4 regions of the Agarivorans sp. 1_MG-2023 genome follow, and region 1 is predicted to be linked to each of the others. Evidence: predicted binding sites of a transcription regulator. Region 1 holds the regulator's gene; each other region holds the start of a gene.
The links. Region 1 encodes MetJ, which represses methionine synthesis genes. Its sites were predicted from a motif close to TAGACGTCTAGACGTCTA; they were not measured.
Positions count from the first base shown of each region.

Region 2: a site for MetJ is predicted at 1,840-1,857, ahead of metK (methionine adenosyltransferase). Genes of this name have one in related genera too.
Region 3: a site for MetJ is predicted at 2,511-2,528, ahead of metF (methylenetetrahydrofolate reductase). Genes of this name have one in related genera too.
Region 4: a site for MetJ is predicted at 3,322-3,339, ahead of metE (5-methyltetrahydropteroyltriglutamate--homocysteine S-methyltransferase). Genes of this name have one in related genera too.

Region 1 is NZ_JAUOSJ010000016.1:11,841-17,280, forward strand. Features, by position in the region: gene metL (bifunctional aspartate kinase/homoserine dehydrogenase II) at 1-838, opposite strand, end outside; gene metB (cystathionine gamma-synthase) at 868-2,025, opposite strand; gene metJ (met regulon transcriptional regulator MetJ) at 2,179-2,478, shown strand; gene Q4592_RS19115 (hypothetical protein) at 2,743-3,183, shown strand; gene Q4592_RS19120 (dimethylarginine dimethylaminohydrolase family protein) at 3,306-4,349, opposite strand; gene Q4592_RS19125 (arginine deiminase family protein) at 5,009-5,440, opposite strand, start outside.
Region 2 is NZ_JAUOSJ010000008.1:56,445-61,884, forward strand. Features, by position in the region: gene Q4592_RS12990 (chloride channel protein) at 1-523, shown strand, start outside; gene Q4592_RS12995 (hypothetical protein) at 943-1,488, shown strand; gene metK (methionine adenosyltransferase) at 1,896-3,047, shown strand; gene Q4592_RS13005 (SprT family zinc-dependent metalloprotease) at 3,164-3,634, shown strand; gene rsmE (16S rRNA (uracil(1498)-N(3))-methyltransferase) at 3,756-4,487, shown strand; gene gshB (glutathione synthase) at 4,488-5,440, shown strand, end outside.
Region 3 is NZ_JAUOSJ010000004.1:353,168-358,607, forward strand. Features, by position in the region: gene Q4592_RS07940 (glycoside hydrolase family 9 protein) at 1-482, shown strand, start outside; gene Q4592_RS07945 (substrate-binding domain-containing protein) at 717-1,775, shown strand; gene greB (transcription elongation factor GreB) at 1,844-2,329, shown strand; gene metF (methylenetetrahydrofolate reductase) at 2,544-3,446, shown strand; gene Q4592_RS07960 (hypothetical protein) at 3,518-4,771, opposite strand; gene ppc (phosphoenolpyruvate carboxylase) at 4,911-5,440, opposite strand, start outside.
Region 4 is NZ_JAUOSJ010000005.1:289,493-294,932, reverse strand. Features, by position in the region: gene Q4592_RS09645 (MATE family efflux transporter) at 1-930, opposite strand, end outside; gene metE (5-methyltetrahydropteroyltriglutamate--homocysteine S-methyltransferase) at 1,040-3,307, opposite strand; gene Q4592_RS09635 (LysR substrate-binding domain-containing protein) at 3,579-4,502, shown strand; gene Q4592_RS09630 (GGDEF domain-containing protein) at 4,651-5,440, shown strand, end outside.

The DNA of each region.
Region 1 (5,440 bases):
AGCGCAAACTCACTTTTTGCTTAGATCGCGCAAGTGGCTCTAGGGTGCGCGCGTGTAATACTGAGCTACCAATACGCGATAACTCAGCCGCCTCTTTTAGGGCTAAATTTTCGAGCAAGTGAGCATTTTTCACCAAGCGTGGGTCAGCGCTGTAAATGCCAGCAACGTCGCTCCAAATCGTGGTTGATATTGCGTCGGCTAAAGCGGCTAATTCAGTGGCAGAATAATCACTGCCATTACGCCCTAAGGTGACGGTTCGGCCTTGGCTATCACTACAGATAAAGCCGGTAACCACCACTCGGCATGCAGGTTTCGCCGCCAAGCATTTAGCTAACAATGGTGTACTTTGGCTAACATCTACTTGCGGCTGCGCCGATAGCTCGGCCTTGAAAAACTCGCGAGAGTCTAACCATTCGGCTTGGCAATCACTTTCGCTAAGTAAAGCCGCTAATAGGCGAGCAGACCAGCGCTCACCAAACGACAAAACCTCATTGGTATTAAAGGTGTCTAACTCTCCCTCTAAAATACTGGCAATGTAACGGTGCTCAGTGTCTAAGGCTTGAACGAGCGATTGCGCGGTAAGCTTGCTAAGCAACTCATTGGCTAACTTACCCTGAAACTCAATCAACGCTTGTAGCGCTTCAGCAGTGGCGTCGTCAGCTTGCTGAGCCAATTCAATAATGTTGATTAAGCGATTGGTGGTTTTACCTGCGGCAGATACCACAATCAAATCTTGGGCTTGCGAATGCTGGGCAACAATATTGGCTACGCGTTTAAAACATCCTGCGTCAGCCAAGCTGCTACCACCAAATTTGTGAACATGTCTATTTACCGACACCGAATACCTCTCTACAACTTTTAGCCCGCTTAAAGCGAGGCAAAGGCCTGTTGTAAGTCATTAACTAAATCTTGGGCGTCTTCTAAACCCACCGATACCCGTAATAGCTGGTTAGAAATTCCCGCTTCCGCTAAGGCTTCAGCCGACATCGCGGCGTGAGTCATGGTAGCAGGGTGAGCAATTAGACTCTCTACCCCACCTAAAGATTCCGCCAAAGAGAACAATTGTAGGTTTTTAAGAAACTTAACCATTTGGCTTTCTTCAAGTTCCAGCTCAAAACTCAACATAGCACCAAAACCGCGTTGCTGACTTTGCGCCAGCGCATGCCCTGGGTGCTCTGGTAATCCAGGATAATAGATGTTGCCCACAACCCCTTGCTGCTGCAAACAAGCCACAATGGCTTGAGCATTTTCTTGATGCACATTCATTCTGGCTTTTAGTGTGCGCAAACCACGCAAAGTAAGGTAAGAATCAAAGGCCGAACCAGTTAACCCTAAACAGTTAGCCCACCATGCCAGTTGCTCAGCAAGTTCTTCGGTGGCCGCAACCACCATACCCGCCACTACGTCAGAATGGCCATTAATATATTTAGTGGCCGAATGCACCACAATGTCGGCACCTAATAAAATCGGGGTCTGCAAAGCCGGTGAAAGGAAGGTGTTATCCACTACCACTAAAGCACCAGCGGCATGTGCTTGTTCGGCAATAGTTTTAATATCAACAATGCGTAATAGTGGATTACTGGGGGTTTCTAACCACACTATTTTAGGCTTTTTAGCCAATAACTCGGTCAATAGTGTTTGGTCATTTTGATCAACAAAAGCCACATCAAAGGCATTTTTCTTAGCAAGACTGTCGAATAAACGGTAACTGCCGCCGTAACAATCATGAGGTGCTACCAACAAATCACCGGGCTCAAGCAAAGCGGTAACCAAATTAACTGCCGACATTCCGGTGTTAGTAATCACCGCACCCGCGCCATGCTCTAAGTTGGCGATAGCCTCAGCCAAAATATGACGGGTTGGATTACCAGAGCGGCTGTAATCAAACTGACGCTTCTGATTAAAATCAGCAAAGCTATAATTGCTAGACAAATAAATAGGCGGCACTACTGCGCCGTGTTGGCTGTCACTTTCTATACCGCTGCGCACTGCTATAGTGGCAGCTTGAAGATCTTTTAAAGACATTTGCTGATCTACTCCCTCAATTCATCCTGCCACTTTACCACCAGCAAAAAAGACGTCAACACTTCTAGACGTCTAAATGTCTTTGCTGTTGGATTGCTAAGTCGCATTTCCCCCGTTACAATAGGGTCTCTTTGGTTTGGTGTGTATTGTAGTATGTCGACAGAATGGAACGGTGAGTGGATCAGCCCTTACGCTGAACACGGTAAAAAAAGCGAACAAGTTAAAAAAATCACAGTATCAATTCCGCTTAAGGTATTAAAGATACTCACTGACGAGCGTACCCGCAGACAAATTAATAACCTGCGCCACGCCACCAATAGCGAACTACTTTGCGAGGCTTTCCTTCATGCCTATACGGGTCAACCGTTGCCTGATGACGCCGACTTACAAAAAGATAAGCCGGACCCGGCCTTAGAAAAAGCGGCGCAAGCCGAGATAGATAAAGAAGATTAATATTTTTAGGAAGCCGCTCATTGAGCGGTTTTTTTCTTTGTTTATATTCTCAACCCTGACACTTTAACGTTTCTCTCATCCTAAATAGACCCAAACTTGTTGCTTCTCACTAAAAATAGCTCCCTGATAACAAGGAGTATTAACAAGTAAACTGCGATAACAAACCACCGCCTTAATCTAAGTCATTTGCTTAATTAAAACTGCAATCAAACTTGAGCCTTATCGGTCTGTACTCAGGCACTTATCTTTATTTAAGGAAAAAGAATGACCTCTTCATCTCAAACTCCATTAGCAAAAAGCCTTTCTATTGGCTTATTCTGCTTAAGGTTAAGTATTGGCTTGGTGTTCACCATGTGGGCACTTGATAAAGTATTGGTTCCAGAACACGCGATAAAAGTATTCTCTGGTTTCTACGGTTTGAATTTATCCAGTAACGTACTTATTGGTTTAGGGCTTGCGCAATTGGCGTTCATTGCTGCCTTTGTATTGGGTTTATGGAGAAACGTTACCTATTTAGCCATATTAGTACTGCATGCCGCCTCTACATTCTCTTCTTTCGCGAAGTATTTAGACCCATTCAACAATCTACTATTTTTCGCTGCATGGCCAATGCTCGCCGCCTGTCTAGCGCTTTACTTGTTGCGTGATTATGATACTTGGACATTAGCTAAAGCCAACAATCACAACTTAAGTAACCCAACTTGAGTTGATGCCAGCAACGGATAATTTCAGGCACCAATAGAAAGTGTTCAACCAACCTTATGGTGCATGCATGTTCATAAACAAAAAAGCCTGCTTAGTGCAGGCTTTTTATTGCTTGTTAAGGCTTAGCTTTCACGAACAATTGGGTGGTGGAAGCAACGGAATGAACCGCCCTGCCAGTTAATCGCATCAAAAGGTACTTCAATTACTTGGTGACCTTTAGCTCGCACTTCAGTAGAAATATGCTTCAGACTATCAGGCATCATTACTGTTTGGTCATTAATGACCAAGGCATTGGCCGCTAAATGTAACTTAGCATCTTCTGCACTAACGTTAATAAAATCCCAACCTTTAAGTACATCAGGGATACCATCTAAAAACGCATCTTTCACTATCATCGCTAGGCCTGGGCGCAAAGTACACAATACACAGTCTAAGTGAACAAACTTGCTATCTAGCTTAACTTCAATTACCTCATACTCTTCACCGAGGTAGCGCTGCAACCACTCAATGCCCGCGGTATTGCTCGCGTTGCCACTGTTACCCACAAGAATGGTTTTTCCCAATACAAAGGTATCGCCACCTTCTAAGAAAGGTCCTGGGCCGAAACCATTGTCATCAACAATAATCGGTGACTCTGGCATTGATACAATTTTTGCATTGCTGTTGTTTAGTCGCTCACCTAAGGTGCGACGGATAGCAAAGCGGTCACGACGTCGGCCAGGGTCAAACATATTGGTTTCGATAAAGTGATTACCAATAACCACTACAGCATCGCGCATGTAAGTATAAGATTGATAAGAGTCTATTTGGTTTTTTAGAAACTCATGTTCATCTTGTGTTTGCTCAGCAACCTGGTGAACTTTCACGCCATTTTCTTCTAGTACGCTAATTACGTTATTGATTTGTGTTACTTGCTTCTGGTGAAGCTCTGGAAACACTTCTTCAATAGAGCGGCCTTGAAGTTCATCATAAACAGCAAGGGCTTTATCGTTCAGCCAACTTCTCATGTAAGCTGGTAACTCTTTAGGCATGTAAACAAATGGACGACCTACAAGCACTTCTTTTAGCGTGCCCCACTCGTGGTTTACTTCTACTTTGTTGCTAGTAGCCTGTTGGTTAAGAGTATCTGAGTTATTCGTTGATTTAGCTAAAGTTGCATTATTCATAATGATGTTTCCTGTAATTAAATTTTTATGGCTTATGGCACTAGCCGTTTGTTTATTTTCCTGTTGTAGACGTTTCCCTTTAACGCAAGGTGACTAGATTCCTGGTCTGCATTTGCGTTGTTGGGTGTATTAAACCAAAATTTAATTAATGGGTTAAATCAGTTACTGTAAGTTTTTTTAACACATTAGAACTGTAAAAAGATGAACGGAATTAATATGACGTTAAAGACACAGATAAGGCACTTTGCTTCAGTACGACGTTGTTATTGCAGTGGTGAGCAGCATAATTAGCTACATCATCTTAGAGAGTTTAATGAGTAGAGCGAATAAAAATGCCTTGGCGCATAACTCAAAAGAGAAAACTCCTGGCGTTGATTAGCTGAAGGTGAAGCAAGTAGCCGTTATTTGTAAAGCGCTAAGTATTGTATTGATTGGCTGTGGGTTAGAAAGTAATACTCAGCTTTCTCTAATACCAGCTGACAGCACTGCTTTGAGTAAGGTGTTTGACTCATCAGGTGACAATAGAGATCTCTGGTCACATACTGACGCTGCGCAACGGGTATAGAAGACGATTCAAAGAGACATAGTCGTTGCCGTGAGCTTTATTCCAAATACAAAAAAGCCTGCTAAGAGCAGGCTTTATAATCACGTGTTAAGGCTTAGCTTTCACGAACAATTGGGTGATGCCAACATCTGAAAGAACCGCCCTGCCAGTTAATTGCGTCAAAAGGTACTTCAATCACTTCGTGGCCTGTCGCTCTAATCTCAGACGTAATATGTTGCAGAGTATCCAGCATCACTACGGTTTTATCGTCAATAACCAAAGCGTTAGCCGCTAAATGTACTTCTGCATCTTCGGCGCTCACATGTACAAACTGCCAACCTTTTAGTACTTCTGGTATGCCATCTAAGAATGCTTCTTCAACAATCATCGCTAGACCAGGGCGCAGAGTACACAATACACAGTCTAGGTGAACAAAGTTACTATCTAGTCTTACTTCAATAACATCATACTCTTCACCTAAGTAGCGCTGTAACCACTCTATGCCTTCTTTGTTGCTAGCGTTTCCAGTATTACCCACAAGAATGGT
Region 2 (5,440 bases), on a different contig from region 1:
TATCACTGCCTTAGCGGGAGTAATTAATCCACACTGGTTAGGTTTAGAGCCCATTACTCCAAATGGCTTATTGAGCTGGGAATTAGCCTTAACTGAGCAACACCTGTGGTTGCTTGCCAGAATAGTACTCACCACAGTAGCCTTAGCCTTTGCCTTGCCAGGTGGTAGCTTAGGGCCCATGTTAGTGATTGGTGGCATTTTAGGTAGCATTATCGGTAATGTAATTCCTAATGCCCCCAACTCGATGCTTGTTATCGTTGGCATGGGCGCAATGTTTGGTGCTGTTTTTCGCACTCCTTGGGCCGCATTCTTACTCATTACCGAACAAACCTTGCAAGTAGAGATTGTACTGCCGGCCGTTGTGGCCTGTTTGTGTGCCAGCGCTGTTGCCAAGTATCTATTCCGTTCGCCTAGTTTGATCGAGCAACAATTACTTAATGCCCAGATCCGCTTAATCAATAGCCCAGTACTGGTAAAAGAAGAAAACAAAACCTTAAACAACGAACAAATACAACAACACTAAATCGAATTGACGACTGTTTATGTGCCGATGCGATCGTCAATATATCTTCATCTTAGCAGCCTACTCGCTAATTTAATCAAGCAATAAGAGCTCAACGCTCAAATCTGCGTAAGCATCAGCCCAGTGCGACGTCGGAAATAAAACCAACCTCCGACAATTCAATAGAGTTGTAATTAATACATAGCTATGAAGAAAGCTGTATAAACGGATAATCCCTTGTTAAGCAAGATAACGCTTTGCCTCTAAAGTATTGATTTAACCTATACAATCGTCTCAACCAGCAACTATTCACTTAAATATTTGGTTTATTTAAAAATGAGAGCGCTATCACAGTAAATTACTGTGGGCTTACGGCTTAGAGTGATCTACTATGCCAGAGATATTAATAGTGGCTTTGTATTTATAGAGGGAAATTTTTTATGCGCCGCCTAGTTGTACTGTTAATAATGGCTATGTTACCTAGCCAAGTTTTAGCTTCAGTCAATACCGAAACCACCACTTTCCGCCCTAATAGTCGGGTTATAGAAAGTTTCACCGATAAGTATGGTGTCAGCACTAAACAAATACCTAGCCTCAAAAAATTTGATGCTGGCCAATACTTCTACTCGCAACGTCTTGAGTACTATGAATTCATTTGGTCATGTAAAGAATACGGTGATAATGGCCAATGCCTAGATTTAGTGCGTAGCCCTCGCCCCCCCTTACGTTTAGTGTCTTTTGTGCATGACCGTAATGACGAAAGTAAGATCCAAGCTGATTTGGTGATGATTTATAACCAGCAGAACGAAAAGAAAATTGAGCTCATCAATCTCAGTAAGGACAAATCTGCGCGTAGCAAATATCAGGTTTCTACCTTACCAATATTGTTAGTGGTACGTGGCGATAAAGAAATTGCGCGAAAAACTGGACTAGAAACCCGGCAGAATATGAGCAACTGGATTAAGCATGAACTCAGCAAGCCTTGATAAAGCTGCTTGATTCAAGCTGTAAACACATAGCCGCACCTGAGGCGGCTAGGTTATCTTTATGCACTAGCGACAATCACCACTTGTTTAGTTTCTTACTAAGCCATAAAGAAGCATTGTAATTCCCCCTTTCAGATATATCACCAGCCCGAATTGAACATATTTAAGCCCACCAGTTAACCCCTTATTCTTAAGATAGAATAGTGGGTGAACGTTAAATAAACGCCTGCCAGGCATCCTGTCAGCGCTATCCAGCACTAAGCAAAACAAATCAATACAACAAAACTAATCCACTAAGGTGAATTTTTTTCATTAATAAGCGCTAGCAAATCTGTAAACCCTCACTTAGAATAGACGTCCAGATGGTAAAACATCCATACGTATATAATCATTTACGAGATATAAACATGGCTACTCATTTATTTACTTCAGAATCAGTGTCTGAAGGGCATCCAGATAAAATTGCAGATCAAATCTCTGACGCAGTATTAGACGCAATCTTAGAGCAAGACCCTAAGGCACGTGTAGCCTGTGAAACTTACGTAAAAACCGGCATGGTAATGGTTGGCGGCGAAATTAACACCTCAGCTTGGGTTGATATTGAAGAGATTACTCGCTCAACCGTGCGCGACATTGGTTACACTCACTCAGACATGGGCTTTGATGCTGATTCTTGTGCGGTACTCAACGTTGTAGGCAAGCAAAGCCCAGACATTAACCAAGGTGTTGACCGCTCTCGCCCAGAAGAACAAGGCGCTGGCGACCAAGGTTTAATGTTTGGTTACGCCACCAACGAAACCGACGTATTAATGCCAGCTCCTATTACCTACTCGCATCTATTGGTTAAGCGCCAAGCAGAAGTACGTAAAAATGGCACTTTAGATTGGTTACGCCCAGATGCAAAATCGCAAGTCACCTTTGCTTACGAAAACGGCATCATCACTGGCGTTGACGCGGTCGTGTTATCTACTCAGCATTGTGACAGCATTTCTACTGCCGATTTACGTGAAGCAGTAATGGAAGAAATCATTAAGCCAGTATTGCCAGCGCAATGGTTAAATGAAAATACCCAATACCATATAAACCCAACTGGTCGTTTTGTAATTGGTGGCCCAATGGGTGACTGTGGTTTAACCGGTCGTAAAATTATTGTAGATACCTACGGCGGCATGGCGCGTCATGGCGGCGGTGCATTCTCTGGTAAAGATCCTTCAAAAGTAGACCGTAGTGCCGCTTATGCTGGTCGTTATGTAGCTAAGAACATTGTGGCTGCAGGTTTAGCAGACCGCTGTGAAATTCAAGTGTCTTACGCCATTGGTGTTGCAGAGCCTACCTCAATTAGCATTGAAACCTTTGGTACAGGCAAAATTGCCGACGACAAATTGGTTGCATTAGTACGCAAACACTTCGATCTACGCCCTTACGGTATTCTAAGCATGTTAGATTTGGAGCGTCCGATCTACAAAGCAACTGCGGCTTACGGCCACTTTGGTCGTGAAGAATTCCCTTGGGAAGCGACCGATAAAGCAGAGTTACTAAAGAGCGAAGCTGGCCTTTAAACCAGAGGTAAACTCGCCAAGCTAAGCCGAAAGCGTATAATCCTTGATTATCCTTTCGGCTTTTTTGATCGTTAAACATTACTGACCATTTAACACTATGGAGAACTCAAGTTAGCGTGCAACGCCTAAACCAAACCGTAGAAGATTGCTTTATCCAAGCTGAGACTTTTTTTGAGCGAACATTTACCCGCCCAGAAATACTGTTATCGGCGCGTAATAGCAAAGTGGCAGGCAGTGCTAACTTAAGCCGCTGGCGTTTGCGCTTTAATGCCCACTTTTATCAGCAACAACCTGAACACTTTCTAGCACAAACAGTTCCTCATGAAGTCGCTCATATCATCTGCCATGCGGTGTATGGCCGAGTAAAACCACACGGTAAAGAGTGGCAAGCCATTATGTTAAACGTATTTAACTGCCCGCCGCACACCACGCATAACTACTCGCTTGAAAGCATAAAAATCAACAGCGTTGAATACCGCTGTGCGTGCCAAAGTCACCTGCTCAGCATCCGTCGCCACAACAAGGTACTTAAAGGCGCGAGCTATCAATGCCGCACCTGCAGACAGGTTCTTCAAATAAGTCAGTGAAGAGAGGTGCCTTATCCTTCCCAGATTCATAGAGTTGCTGGGAATAAACCAGCAATAGGTTTATTCTTTAGCAGTAAAACCAACCATTTTTCTTGCTAGATTACGGAGCCACCTTCTTACCATGCGCATTCCTCGTATTTATCAGCCTCAATCGCTCGCGCTACATCAACTCACAGAGTTAGATGAAGAAGCCGCTAATCATGTGGGCCGAGTATTAAGAATGGAAGCAGGTCAACAACTTGAGCTATTTAATAGCGATGGTAACAACTACCCAGCCATCATTGAGAGCAGCAGCAAAAAGCATGTGTCTGTAAAAATTACTGAAGTGCATGTCAATGATTCTGAATCACCGCTAGATATTCATCTAGGCCAAGTTATTTCTCGTGGTGATCGCATGGAATTCACCATTCAAAAATCTGTAGAGCTAGGCGTAAACAAAATTACCCCTCTCACCAGCGAGCGCTGTGGCGTAAAACTGAATCAAGAACGGTTCGAGAAAAAACGCCAGCAATGGCAAAAAATTGCAATCGCTGCCTGCGAGCAATCAGGCAGAAGCATCGTGCCTGAAGTAGCACCACTGCAAAGTTTAGAGCAATGGGCTAGCGAGACCTCATCAGCAATGAAGTTGAATTTGCATCCAAAGGCCCCATATAGCATTAAGACCCTGCCTACTCCTGAAAATGGAGTACGCTTACTAATTGGGCCAGAAGGCGGCTTAAGTGCTCAAGAAATTGAAGTATGTAATCAATACCAATTTCAAGAGACCATTTTAGGCCCCCGTGTATTGCGCACAGAAACCGCCGCATTAACGGCAATCACCGCTTTGCAATGTCAATTTGGAGACTTAGCATAAATGAGTATTAAACTCGGTATCGTGATGGACCCCATCGCCAACATTAACATTAAAAAAGACTCAAGCTTTGCCATGTTGATGGAAGCGCAAAAGCGCGGCTACGAAATTTACTACATGGAAATGCAAGATCTTTACTTAGATGGCGGCCGTGCAGCGGCCAATATGCGCCCACTTGCGGTACAAGAGAATCCTCAATCTTGGTACGAACTTGGCAGCCAAGTAGACCAGAGCCTCAGTGAGCTCGACGTGATACTGATGCGTAAAGATCCGCCTTTTGATACTGAGTTTATTTACGCCACCTACATACTAGAGCGCGCAGAAGCTGAAGGCAGTTTAATTATTAACAAGCCACAAAGCCTACGTGACGCCAACGAAAAGCTGTTTACCGCATGGTTCTCTGAATTTACGCCAACCACCTTAGTTAGCAGTGATATGCCGCGCCTTAAAGCGTTCCATCAACAACATAAAGACGTCATTATGAAGCCGCTAGACGGCATGGGTGGCGCGTCTATATTCCGCCTAAAAGATGGCGATCCTAATGTAGGCGTAATCTTAGAAACCCTCACCAATCACGGTCAAGAATATTGCATGGCGCAAAAGTTCATTCCCGAGATTGTGGATGGTGATAAGCGTATTTTGATTGTAGACGGCGAACCAATGCCTTATTGCTTAGCGCGCATTCCCTCTAAAGGAGAAACTCGCGGTAACTTAGCAGCAGGAGGCCGTGGTGTTGCACAACCGCTGTCCGAAAGCGATTGGAACATTGCCAACTCAATTGGCCCATCTCTTAAAGAAAAGGGTTTAGTCTTTGTGGGCTTAGACGTGATTGGCGATAAAGTCACCGAAATTAACGTTACCAGTCCAACCTGTATTAAAGAGATTGAAGCCGCCTACGATATATCTATCACAGGTAAGTTAATGGATGCGATTGAAGCTAGACTTAAAGCATCAAC
Region 3 (5,440 bases), on a different contig from region 1:
CGGCGCAATTGGCAAAAGAGGGTTACCACATTCCTTATACTGCCGAACAATACCCTTGGGGATCTAACTCCAACTTAGTAAACCGTGGCATATTCTTAACTTATGCTGCAGATTACAGTGGTGACAGCAAGTACATGCAAGCTCTAGTGCATGCCATGGACTACATTCTAGGGCGTAATCCTCTGGATCAGTCTTACATTACTGGCTACGGCAGTAACCCGCTAAAAAATCCTCACCACCGTTTTTGGGCACATCAAGCTGATGAAAACTCGCCAAAACCTGCTCCGGGTGCATTGTCGGGTGGACCAAACTCTATCAGCTTTAGCGACCCTGTTGCAGCCGGTATGAAAGGTAAATGTATTGGCCAAACGTGTTTTGTTGACGAAATAGGTGCTTGGACATTGAACGAAATTACCATCAACTGGAACGCACCATTAGTATGGGTAAGTAGTGTGTTAGATGAGCACCGCTTAGCGAAATAAGCTCAATAAAAGCAAGTAACTAGGCCAACCTAAGGTTGGCCTTTATTTATCTTTTACTAAAGCAAATGCTTTAACTAAGCGCTGTTGTGTTCAGATAATGTGATCTGCGACGTCGTTCTGGCGCTCAAATTCATTCAAAGCAAGTTCTTAGCTAAGTAGACGTATATAGTGGAGACAGGAATTTTGTCTCTTTGGTAACGTTACCACCACATGACCTGGCAAAGGGGAGATAAAATGCAAACTCGGGTTAGTTGTCAGAGAATCACTGTGAAAGATAAAAGCAAATTGGAACAACGCTCTACAGTATATGACGTTGCGGCGTTAGCGGGCGTTTCGCCGAGTACCGTGTCTCGGTTTATGAACCAGACTACCTATGTGTCTGATGCTAAACGTAAACAAATTCAAGCGGCTATGGTTGAACTAGGTTACAAGCCTGGTCAGCAAACAGGTGCCAGTGCTAGCAGCCGCACCATGACGATTGGGGTACTGGTACAACATCCAGATAGCCCATTTTATGCCTCTATTTTGCGCGGCATAGAAGAAGTATTACTGGCTCAAGGTTACTCACATATTATTGTTACAGGGCACTGGAATACCGAAGAAGAAACCGAGTCGATGCAGCTATTACTGTCGCGTTCGGTAGACGGTATTATTATTGTTACCGGTGGCTTGAGTGATGATCAGGTGCTTGAGTTTTCTAAGAAGCGCCCAATTGTGGCCCTGGGCCGTGAACTTGAAGCAGCCCGCTTACGTTCAATCAAAATTGAAAATTCTGTGGGCGCTTACATGGCCACCAATCACCTGATTCAATTAGGCCATCGAGAAATTGTTCATATAAAAGGTAATGCCGATCATCCTGATGCTCAACAGCGTTACGAAGGTTATTGCCAAGCTATGGAACATGCAGGTTTGCCAGTTAAATTGCAGCTGGTGGAGCAGGGTGACTTTACCGAGCAATCTGGTTTTGATGCTGTGCAGCGTTTATTGGCCAACAAGCGCCAGTTTAGTGCGATTTTTGCCGCTAATGATTTAACCGCCTACGGTGCTATGCAAGCCTTGTATCAAGCTAAGCGGCCAGTGCCAGAACGTGTTTCTGTGATTGGTTTTGATGATGTGCCAAGTTCGGCGTTTTTCATTCCGCCTTTGACCACGGTTCGCCAACCTATTTTTGATACTGGTTATGCCGCAGCGCTAGCCATATTGGATATGTTAAATGGCGGCGCTAATCAACAATTTAGGTTACCGCCTGTGGAATTAGTGAAACGCGAAACCACTCAAGCCCACATCATGTAACAAACTCTTGCCGTTATCCTGCCTAAGTCGTTTATAATTACCGGCTTAGGCAGAGACTATAAAACACCATGAAAACCAACTTAATTACCCGCGCCGGCTGGCACAAATTAGACAAAGAACTTAAATACTTATGGAAGGTAAAACGACCAGAAGTCACCCAAGCTGTTTCAGAAGCCGCTGCGCTTGGCGATCGCTCTGAAAATGCCGAGTATAAAGAAGGTAAACGAGAGTTACGCCGTATCGACTCTCGGCTGCGGTTTTTAAATAAACGTCTCGATGCATTAGAGATTGTTGATCATTATCCACAGCAAATTGGCAAAGTGTTTTTTGGCGCATGGGTCGAATTAGAAAACGACGATGCTACCGTGGTGCGCTACCGTATTGTTGGCACCGACGAAATAGACCCTAAGTTGGGTTACATCACTATCGACTCCCCCATGGCTCGTGCATTAATTGGTAAGCAAGTAGACGATGATGTGTTTGTAAAAACGCCTGAAGGCACCAAAGAATGGTGGATTAATCATATTCGTTACGCGCCTTTTGATAGCGAATAAAGAGGTAAATAGTTACCACCTCTCCCTCTGCTAAGGTTTTATTTACGGGTTAGTTTTAGATAAATCATAGATATCTACCCTTAAGCACTGATTTACTTAATGTTGAAAATATTTCATCTAAAGCTAAGTACAACATGAATAGCGTTGACTTCATTAACCATCTCTTTAGTATCTAGCGGTATAGACGTCTAAAAGTCTTTAACGGAGAAGGTCAATGGGATTTCACAACGCGCAACAAATCGAAACACTGAATCAAAGCTTAAGCGAGCTTAACCGCGATATTAACGTGTCCTTTGAGTTCTTTCCGCCTACCACAGAAACGATGGAGCAAACGCTTTGGGCGTCTATTGAGCGTTTACAAACCTTAAAACCAAAGTTTGTATCCGTGACTTATGGCGCCAACTCAGGAACACGAGATCGCACTCATAAGGTAATTAAAGCCATTAAAGATCGTACCGGCTTAGCGGCGGCACCGCACTTAACCTGCATTGATTCTACGCCCGATGAGCTGCGCCAAATTGCCCGTGATTACTGGAACAGTGGTATTAAAGATATTGTTGCCTTACGGGGAGATTTGCCAGAAGGTTCGGCTAAACCGCAAATGTACGCGAGCGATTTGGTGGCGCTACTTAAAGAAGAAGCTGACTTTGATATTTCGGTGGCGGCCTACCCAGAGGTTCACCCTGAAGCGAAAAGTGCTCAAGCCGATTTGCTTGCGCTTAAACGTAAAATGGACGCGGGCGCTAATCGCGCGATTACTCAGTTTTTCTTCGACGTTGAAAGCTATTTACGCTTTCGAGATCGCTGCGCGGCCATAGGCATTGAAGGCGAAATTGTACCGGGAATTTTGCCGGTATCGAATTACAAAACCCTGAAAAAGTTTGCTTCGTTTGCCAATGTAAAAGTACCTAGTTGGCTACATGGACAGTTTGCAGGTTTAGATAACGACCAAACAACCCGTAACCTAGTGGGAGCGAGTGTTGCCATTGAGATGGTGAAAGTATTGTCTCGCGAAGGGGTGAAAGACTTCCACTTCTATACGCTTAATCGCTCTGAGTTATCTTATGCTATTTGCCATACGCTAGGTGTGCGTCCAGCGGAGGCAATCCCAGCTTAACTATTGGTTAAAACTTAGCTATTTAGGCTTAGCAAACGCTAAGCCTTTTTTATTTTAAGCGACTTGGCTAGCTACATTAACAAGGCATTTACCGCGGAACAAATCAGCCACATACTGAACGCGTAATACCAGTTGTTTTTTAGGATTTGCGAAGTTGAAAACTGATAACGCCCAATCATAGTTAAGCCTACCCCCGACAAAGGACTGCTGCCGGTAGAGATTGCCCAAGAGCTAAGGAATAAAAAGCCTAACTGGCTTGGTTCTGGGTTAAGGGGTAATAACAAGGGGCTGGCTAAAGAGATACTAATCACTGGATGAATGCCAAACATGCAGGCCACAATCATCAGAGCTAATACTACTGCAAAGGTTAGATCTGAAAATTCAATGTTATGTAAGCTCAAGGCTTCAGGGTAGGCCAATAACAAAGCTTTAATGCCGGCCGAGAACACCCCCGCGGCTAAAAACAGCACATATTGGCTACCTACGTTAGATAGGCGGTGTGTAATGAACTGCCGAGCAATAACGACCTTCGATTTACCTTTGGCAAAGGTGAGCGCTGCAATAGGCGCTAAACAGGTAATCATCAAAATAATACTGAAATCAGGAAAGGCAAAATGCAGCCCGATAACCGTGACCGCCAATACAAAAGGAATGGTTAAGCTCTCGCGGCGCAATGGGTAGCCGGCAAAATTGTCTTTATCGCGTAACGAAACTTCTGCGGTGGTAAAAATAAGTGCAATCAAGGCCATTAAGGCCCCTGGCAATAATACATCTAACCACTGCATGCCTGGCGCGTAGGTAATGGATACTGCAGTGGCAATGAAAAAAGGAGACCACCAGGCCGCCGCACAAAAGCAACGCATAAGTACCTTTTGCTGGGCGTTGGTGAGTTGCTTTTGCTTTGCTAATCGGTCGCCAACAATAAAGATTATCGACAGGTTGATTATAGCGCCAAGTAAGTTCACCCCTAAGGCGGTAGAGGCGATGCTGCGTTTACCGGTGGGTAGTGGGTCTTGCTGGTTTTCTGGATTGGCTAAGGCGAGGAAAGACACCGCACTAAACATGGCTAATAAGGGGAGGTTAATAGACAAAACGTCTATTGGGCTTAGCAAGGTATTTTGGCTAGCGGCGAGCAACAACAAAACTATACCTATGCTTAACAAACAGCCTGCCTGAATGCGTATCGCGCGGCTTAACTGTGGCAAGTACGCCAGTGCTGCCGCCCAAGTCACTACGGTGGCTAAGCCAACGCCTATTACTTCAAAAGCATACAGCAGATAAAGCAGTAATGAGGCGAGAAATAACCATCCTTTGTATTGTTGCATTGAAGACATCCTAAGGATCAATGAGCGACACCGTGAAGCCGAGCGGCTTCTTGCTGTAAATAATTAAATAGAGTGTTAGCTTAGCCTAAGAACAAACAACCCCGCGTAAAGCGGGGTTGTTATTACTCAAGCTTATTGCTTAGCCGGTGTTACGCATGCCGGCTGCGATACCTGCAATACTCACCATTAAGGCTTGGTCTACTACTGGGCATAGTTCTTCGTTGGCACGAGAACGATTAAGCAGTTCAACCTGCAATACATGCAGAGGATCAATATACGGGTTACGTAAGTTAAGCGATTCTACTACCCAAGCTTGATTCGCTAATAAGCGATTATCTGGTGCTAGCGACACAATAGCGGCTTTGGCTGTTTCTAGCTTAGTACGTAGTTTTTCACCAAGTACTTGGAGCTCTGGCTCAACCAAGCGGTCATCATAGATTTTAGATAGCCAAGTATCAGCTTTCATAAATACCATTTCTAACATTGCTAGGCGATTATCAAAGAATGGCCACGCGCGCATCTCGGTTAATAATTCACTCTTACCGTCTTTAATCAAACCTTCGAACGCTGCACCACTGCCTAACCAAGCAGGAAGTAGCAAACGGTTTTGACTCCAAGAGAAAATCCATGGAATGGCGCGTAAGCTTTCTACACCACCGTCGGAGCGGC
Region 4 (5,440 bases), on a different contig from region 1:
TTCACGAACGCGATCGTAATAATGGGCACCAAAGTTTTGTCCGACTATCGGGCCAATAGCACCAGATAAGGAGAAAATCATCCCAAAGGCCACCGGCATGATCCGCCCAACCACTGCCCAACCAGCGACGTAAGCATCGCCAAAAGCCGCAATTGCGGCTGTAACATAAGCATTTCCGAGCGGCGTTGCTACATTAGTCATCATCGCGGGGCCGGCTACTTTTAAAATACCGCGTAAATCTTCCAACAACCTTTGCATACTGAATCGAGCAAACAGATTATGCTCGTACACCACGCCGTATAGTGCGACACCAGCCACCACAAAACGAGCGATAACAGACGCAATAGCCGCTCCTGGCAAACCTAAACCAAGGGCAAAAATAAAAATTGGGTCAAGAACGGCATTCACGCCGCCACCAGCCAAAGTAGACCACATGGCTCGCTTGGCATCGCCCACCGAACGCAACGCAGCGCCTGCACTCATGGCTAAACCCAGTATCGGCAATGAAGGCAGCAAAATACGAATATAAGTTACCGCCAGCTCATGAGTGCGCGCTTTAGCACCAATAAGGCTTAATAATTCAGGGGCGAAATACCACACTAAAGCGGCAAAGGATGCGCTAATGATAAAGCCAGTAAACAGAATATTGGTGACCAGTTGCCTAGCTCTAGCTTTGTCTTGCTGGCCAATGGCCTTAGAGACCAGCGCGGTCATAGCAATGGATAAACCAATGGAAATAGAGGTAGTAAAAAATGCGATAGTTCCAGCGTAACCTACCGCAGCGGCCAGCTCTGCTTCACCCAGTAAACTGATGAAAAATAGATCGGCCAAATCAACGAGAAAAAGAGCAGTTAAACCAATAGCATTGGTTGAAGACATCACCACTATGTGGCGAAAAATATCACCGGAAACAAACTTGGCCTTTGGCATAGAAACTCGCAACACGATTGGATAGCTTCTAGTGTAGGCGCAAACTGGTGTTGAGTCATGGGCAGAATAGCCCCTTATTTAAAGGGGCTATTGCTCTGCAACGCTAAAATTATACTAAGCTAGCGCGTAACTCTTTAGTCGCTAACACCATGTTTTTAAGGGCCGCTTCGGTTTCTTCCCAGTTACGGGTTTTAAGGCCACAATCTGGATTTACCCATAAACGCTGATGAGGGATCCACTCGGCAGCTTTATCGATTAAGCCTTTTATATCTGCAATGCTTGGAATATTTGGCGAGTGAATATCGTAAACGCCTGGACCAATTTCATTGGGGTACTCAAAGTGCTCAAAAGCCTGTAGCAAACTCATTGCCGAACGTGAAGTTTCAATGGTTAATACATCGGCATCTAGCGCTGCAACGGAGGGCATAATGTCGTTAAACTCGCTGTAACACATATGCGTATGGATCTGGGTTTCAGGTTGAGCACTAGCTGCAGACAATTTAAAGGCTGATACCGCCCAATCTAGATAGTGCTGCCATTCGCTGCGCTTAAGCGGCATACCTTCGCGAATAGCGGGCTCATCAATTTGAATAACCTGAATACCTGCTTGTTGCAGCTCAGCCACTTCATCATTCAAAGCCAAAGCTATTTGTTCGGCAATTTCTGCTCGGCTAATGTCTTCACGAGCAAAGCTCCAAGTAAGAATGGTTACCGGTCCTGTAAGCATGCCTTTTACTGGCTTGTTGGTGAGTGATTGTGCGTAGTTAGTCCACTCAAGCGTTAATGGTTTAGAGCGCTCGATATCATCGACAATGATTGCTGGTTTCACGCAGCGTGAACCGTAGCTTTGCACCCAGCCAAAACGGCTAGCGATAAAGCCATCTAATAACTCGGCAAAGTATTCCACCATGTCATTTCGCTCAGCTTCGCCATGCACTAATACATCTAGGCCTAACTTTTCTTGGCGCTCAATAGCATCGGCAATGTGTTTCGCTAACGCGGCATCGTAATCCACTTGGCTTAACTCACCAGCTTTGTATTCACGACGTTGACGGCGAATTTCATTGGTTTGCGGAAACGACCCAATCGTAGTAGTTGGCAGTGGTGGCAATTGTAAGCTTTGTTGCTGAATAGCTTGGCGCTGAGTAAACGCTAACTTACGCTCGCGCTGTGCCGGCGCCAGCTGTTCTATACGCTGCTGTAGTTCTGTATTTTTCTGATTACTAAGCGATTGTAAAGCAGCACTGTATTGGCGCGATAAACGTAAGGCATCAGCGTCACCATTTAAGGCTTCATCCAATATTTGTAGCTCTGTTAGTTTTTGCTCTGCAAAGGCTAAGCGGAATTTTGCATCGCCTAAATCTGTTTCACTTTCTAAATCAAGCGGGCTATGCAGTAACGAACATGATGAAGCAAACCACAAACGTTCACCTAAGCGCACTTTCAGTGAACTATATTGCTCGATAAGCTGCGGTAAGTTAGCGCGCCATACATTGCGACCATTAACTACGCCAGCCGACAGCACCCAATGCTCTGGCAGCCAAGTAAGCACTTGCTCCAATTGCTCTGGTGCAGCACTTAAATCTAGGTGTAAACCGTCTACGGCCAACTGTTTAATCACTTCAGCGTTATAAAGCACATCGGCAAAGTAGCTGGTAAGAAGTAACTTACTAGAGCTTATGCGCGTGCTGTAGGCGTCTAGCAAGGCTGCTTGCCACTGCGGCTCTAGCTCCAAACCAAGCACTGGTTCGTCAACTTGCACCCACTCAATGCCTAAATCCGCGATTTTTTGGAAAATTTCGCGATAAACGGTAAGCAATTGTGGAAGCAAAGAGATACGTTGAAAACCATCTTCTGCGGCATCATCATTTTTACCTAGGTATAAATACGATACAGGGCCGAGAATAACGGGTTTAACTTCGTGCCCTAAGGCTAGCGCTTCTTTAATTTCATCAAACAATTGTTGCCACTGTAAGCTAAATTCAGTCTTTTCAGAAAACTCAGGAACAATGTAGTGGTAGTTAGTGTTAAACCATTTACTCATGTCAGACGCAGCATGGTTACAACCACAACCTTGCTGGCCACGAGCCACTGCGAATGTGCTGTCTAAGGTAATTTCGTCTGACTGGTGACGCTTCGGCACATTGCCTAATAGCAGTGAAGTATTCAACACTTGGTCGTACCAAGCAAAGTCACCTACCGTTACCCAAGCCTGACCACTGTCTTGCTGGGCTTGCCAATTTTGTTGGCGAATTGTTTTGCCTACTTCAAGTAATTGCTGCTGCGATGACTCGCCGCGCCAGTAACGTTCTAAGGCAAACTTTAGCTCTCGCTGCTTACCAATTCGCGGATAACCCAATACGTGTGTAATGCTCATTTCAATAATCCTTTTAGCCGTCTAGATGTATATAAATCCATAGTGACTAGTCGAACCAAGCAATACAATTGAAAAGCTATCAAGTGAAATTGAAGTTTATTCAACACCATCAATCTCACACCCAAATTAGCAAGGCTTGAAAGCGAACAACTTATTTGCAAAATTGAATATTATTCATGATTGCCTAAGTAACTAAGCCTCACGCTATACAAGCTGAGTAGCCATGCTTAAGCTGGCAACTTAGTGTTAAGAAATGGAGGGCAAGGCACATATGTTAGAGTTAAAACACTTACGCAGTATTAAAGCTATCGCCAATAGTTCTTCACTAAAAGCAGCGGCCGCTAAGCTGTTTATTACTGATTCTGCATTATCTCATCAGTTAAAAGATATTGAGCAGCGCATTGGAGCCAGCTTAGTCGTAAGAAAACAGCAACCTTTGGCTCTTACCGAGCAAGGCTGCCAATTGTTATCCCTTGCCACACAAGTATTGCCGCTAATAGAAAAAGCGGAGCAAACACTCTTACACTCTCATCAGCAACAGAGTCGATTGAACATTAGTGTAGATTGTCACGCTTGCTTTCAGTGGTTACTACCTAGCTTGCAGCAATTTCAACACACCTGGCCGCAGGTTAGCAGTAGCTTCTGCCAAGATAAGGACTACAACGGGTTACCGCTGTTGCAAAGTGGTGAAGCAGATTTACTCCTCACCTCCAATGTGAAAGTAGATCAACAGATTCATTATCAGGCATTATTTGAATATGAAATGGTATTAATTTGCCCTCCGCAGCATCGTTTAAGTCAGCGCCAAAGCATTCAAGCTGCAGACTTAGCCGGTGAAACGGTTATTAGTTACCCAGTGGCGCTGCAACGATTAGACCTGCACCAACACATACTCGCGCCCGCCAACATTGAACCTAGGCAATGGAAACATGCCGACAACCCCGCCATGCTGTTACAAATGGTAGCAGCAGGAATGGGGGTGGCTGCCATGCCTTATTGGGCTGTGGAGCATTATGCGGCCCAGCAATTCATTAGCCTACGATCGTTTAAACAAGCATTATGGCGACCTATGTACGCTGCTTACTCCACTAACCTGCGAACCAGCACTCCCTTACAAGCGTTTATTTCTCTCATTCTAGAGCAAGCCTTTGGCCAACTAAAAGGCACCAGAACCCTGCGCGCTAAACCGCAATAATCCTCACTAATTATTTGACGAAACGCACAAAAAGAGTTTACTTTTAATAACATAAGTTAAGTTGTTCCCTTCTCATCAATTTGCAGTTTGGCAAAGGTTTCGCACTATGGTGTCTGACTGGTCTCCAGCAGAATTTACAGAAAGAAAAATGAGCCTTGTTATGCACTTGGCCGGTTTAATTCCTTGTATTTATTTCTCTTACGTTCACCTTTTTGGTGGCGTTTTTTGGTATGGCTTAGTGGTTCTTCCCTGCACATTTGCCATTTTGGTTTCATTGTTTTTATTATTCACTCAACCAGACTCACAGAGTTACAAAATAGCCGATGTGTGGTTTTTGCTGCTAGCAATTCCGCCAGTGTTATTAGCACTAACCCGCCACGATATGCATGGTGAATTCTTCGTCCCGCCGTTAATTCTTGCTTGTTTTATCCATCTACCGTTAAAAGTGGCAGAGCGCCTAGTGTTAGCAGTGAGTATTGTGGCGGTTGTACTTGGGGTTAACCATCTGGGTATTCATCAAGGTATACGTTTTGGCATCGGGATTGTTGCTACCCACATATTCGCTTGGGGCTTAGCAAGGGTGTTGGTTAAACAACATAACGAGCTAAAAGATCTCGCCTTTAAAGATTCGCTCACTCGCTGTTACAACCGCAGAGCCCTATTCGATGAACTATTAAAGGCAAAACAGCAAGATAAGCGCAGCGGCATTAAAGCAGCGATTGTTTTATTAGATTTAGACCACTTTAAACAAGTGAATGATCAACTAGGGCACAATGTAGGGGATCAAGTACTGGTGTGGTTTGCTCATTTTCTGCAGCAGAATACTCGAGTCAACGACCGAGTATTTCGTTATGGCGGGGAAGAGTTTTTAATTCTTTTTCACGATGCTGACTTTGACATGGCTTACAAAACCAGCGAGAAGCTGGTGAGTACCATCG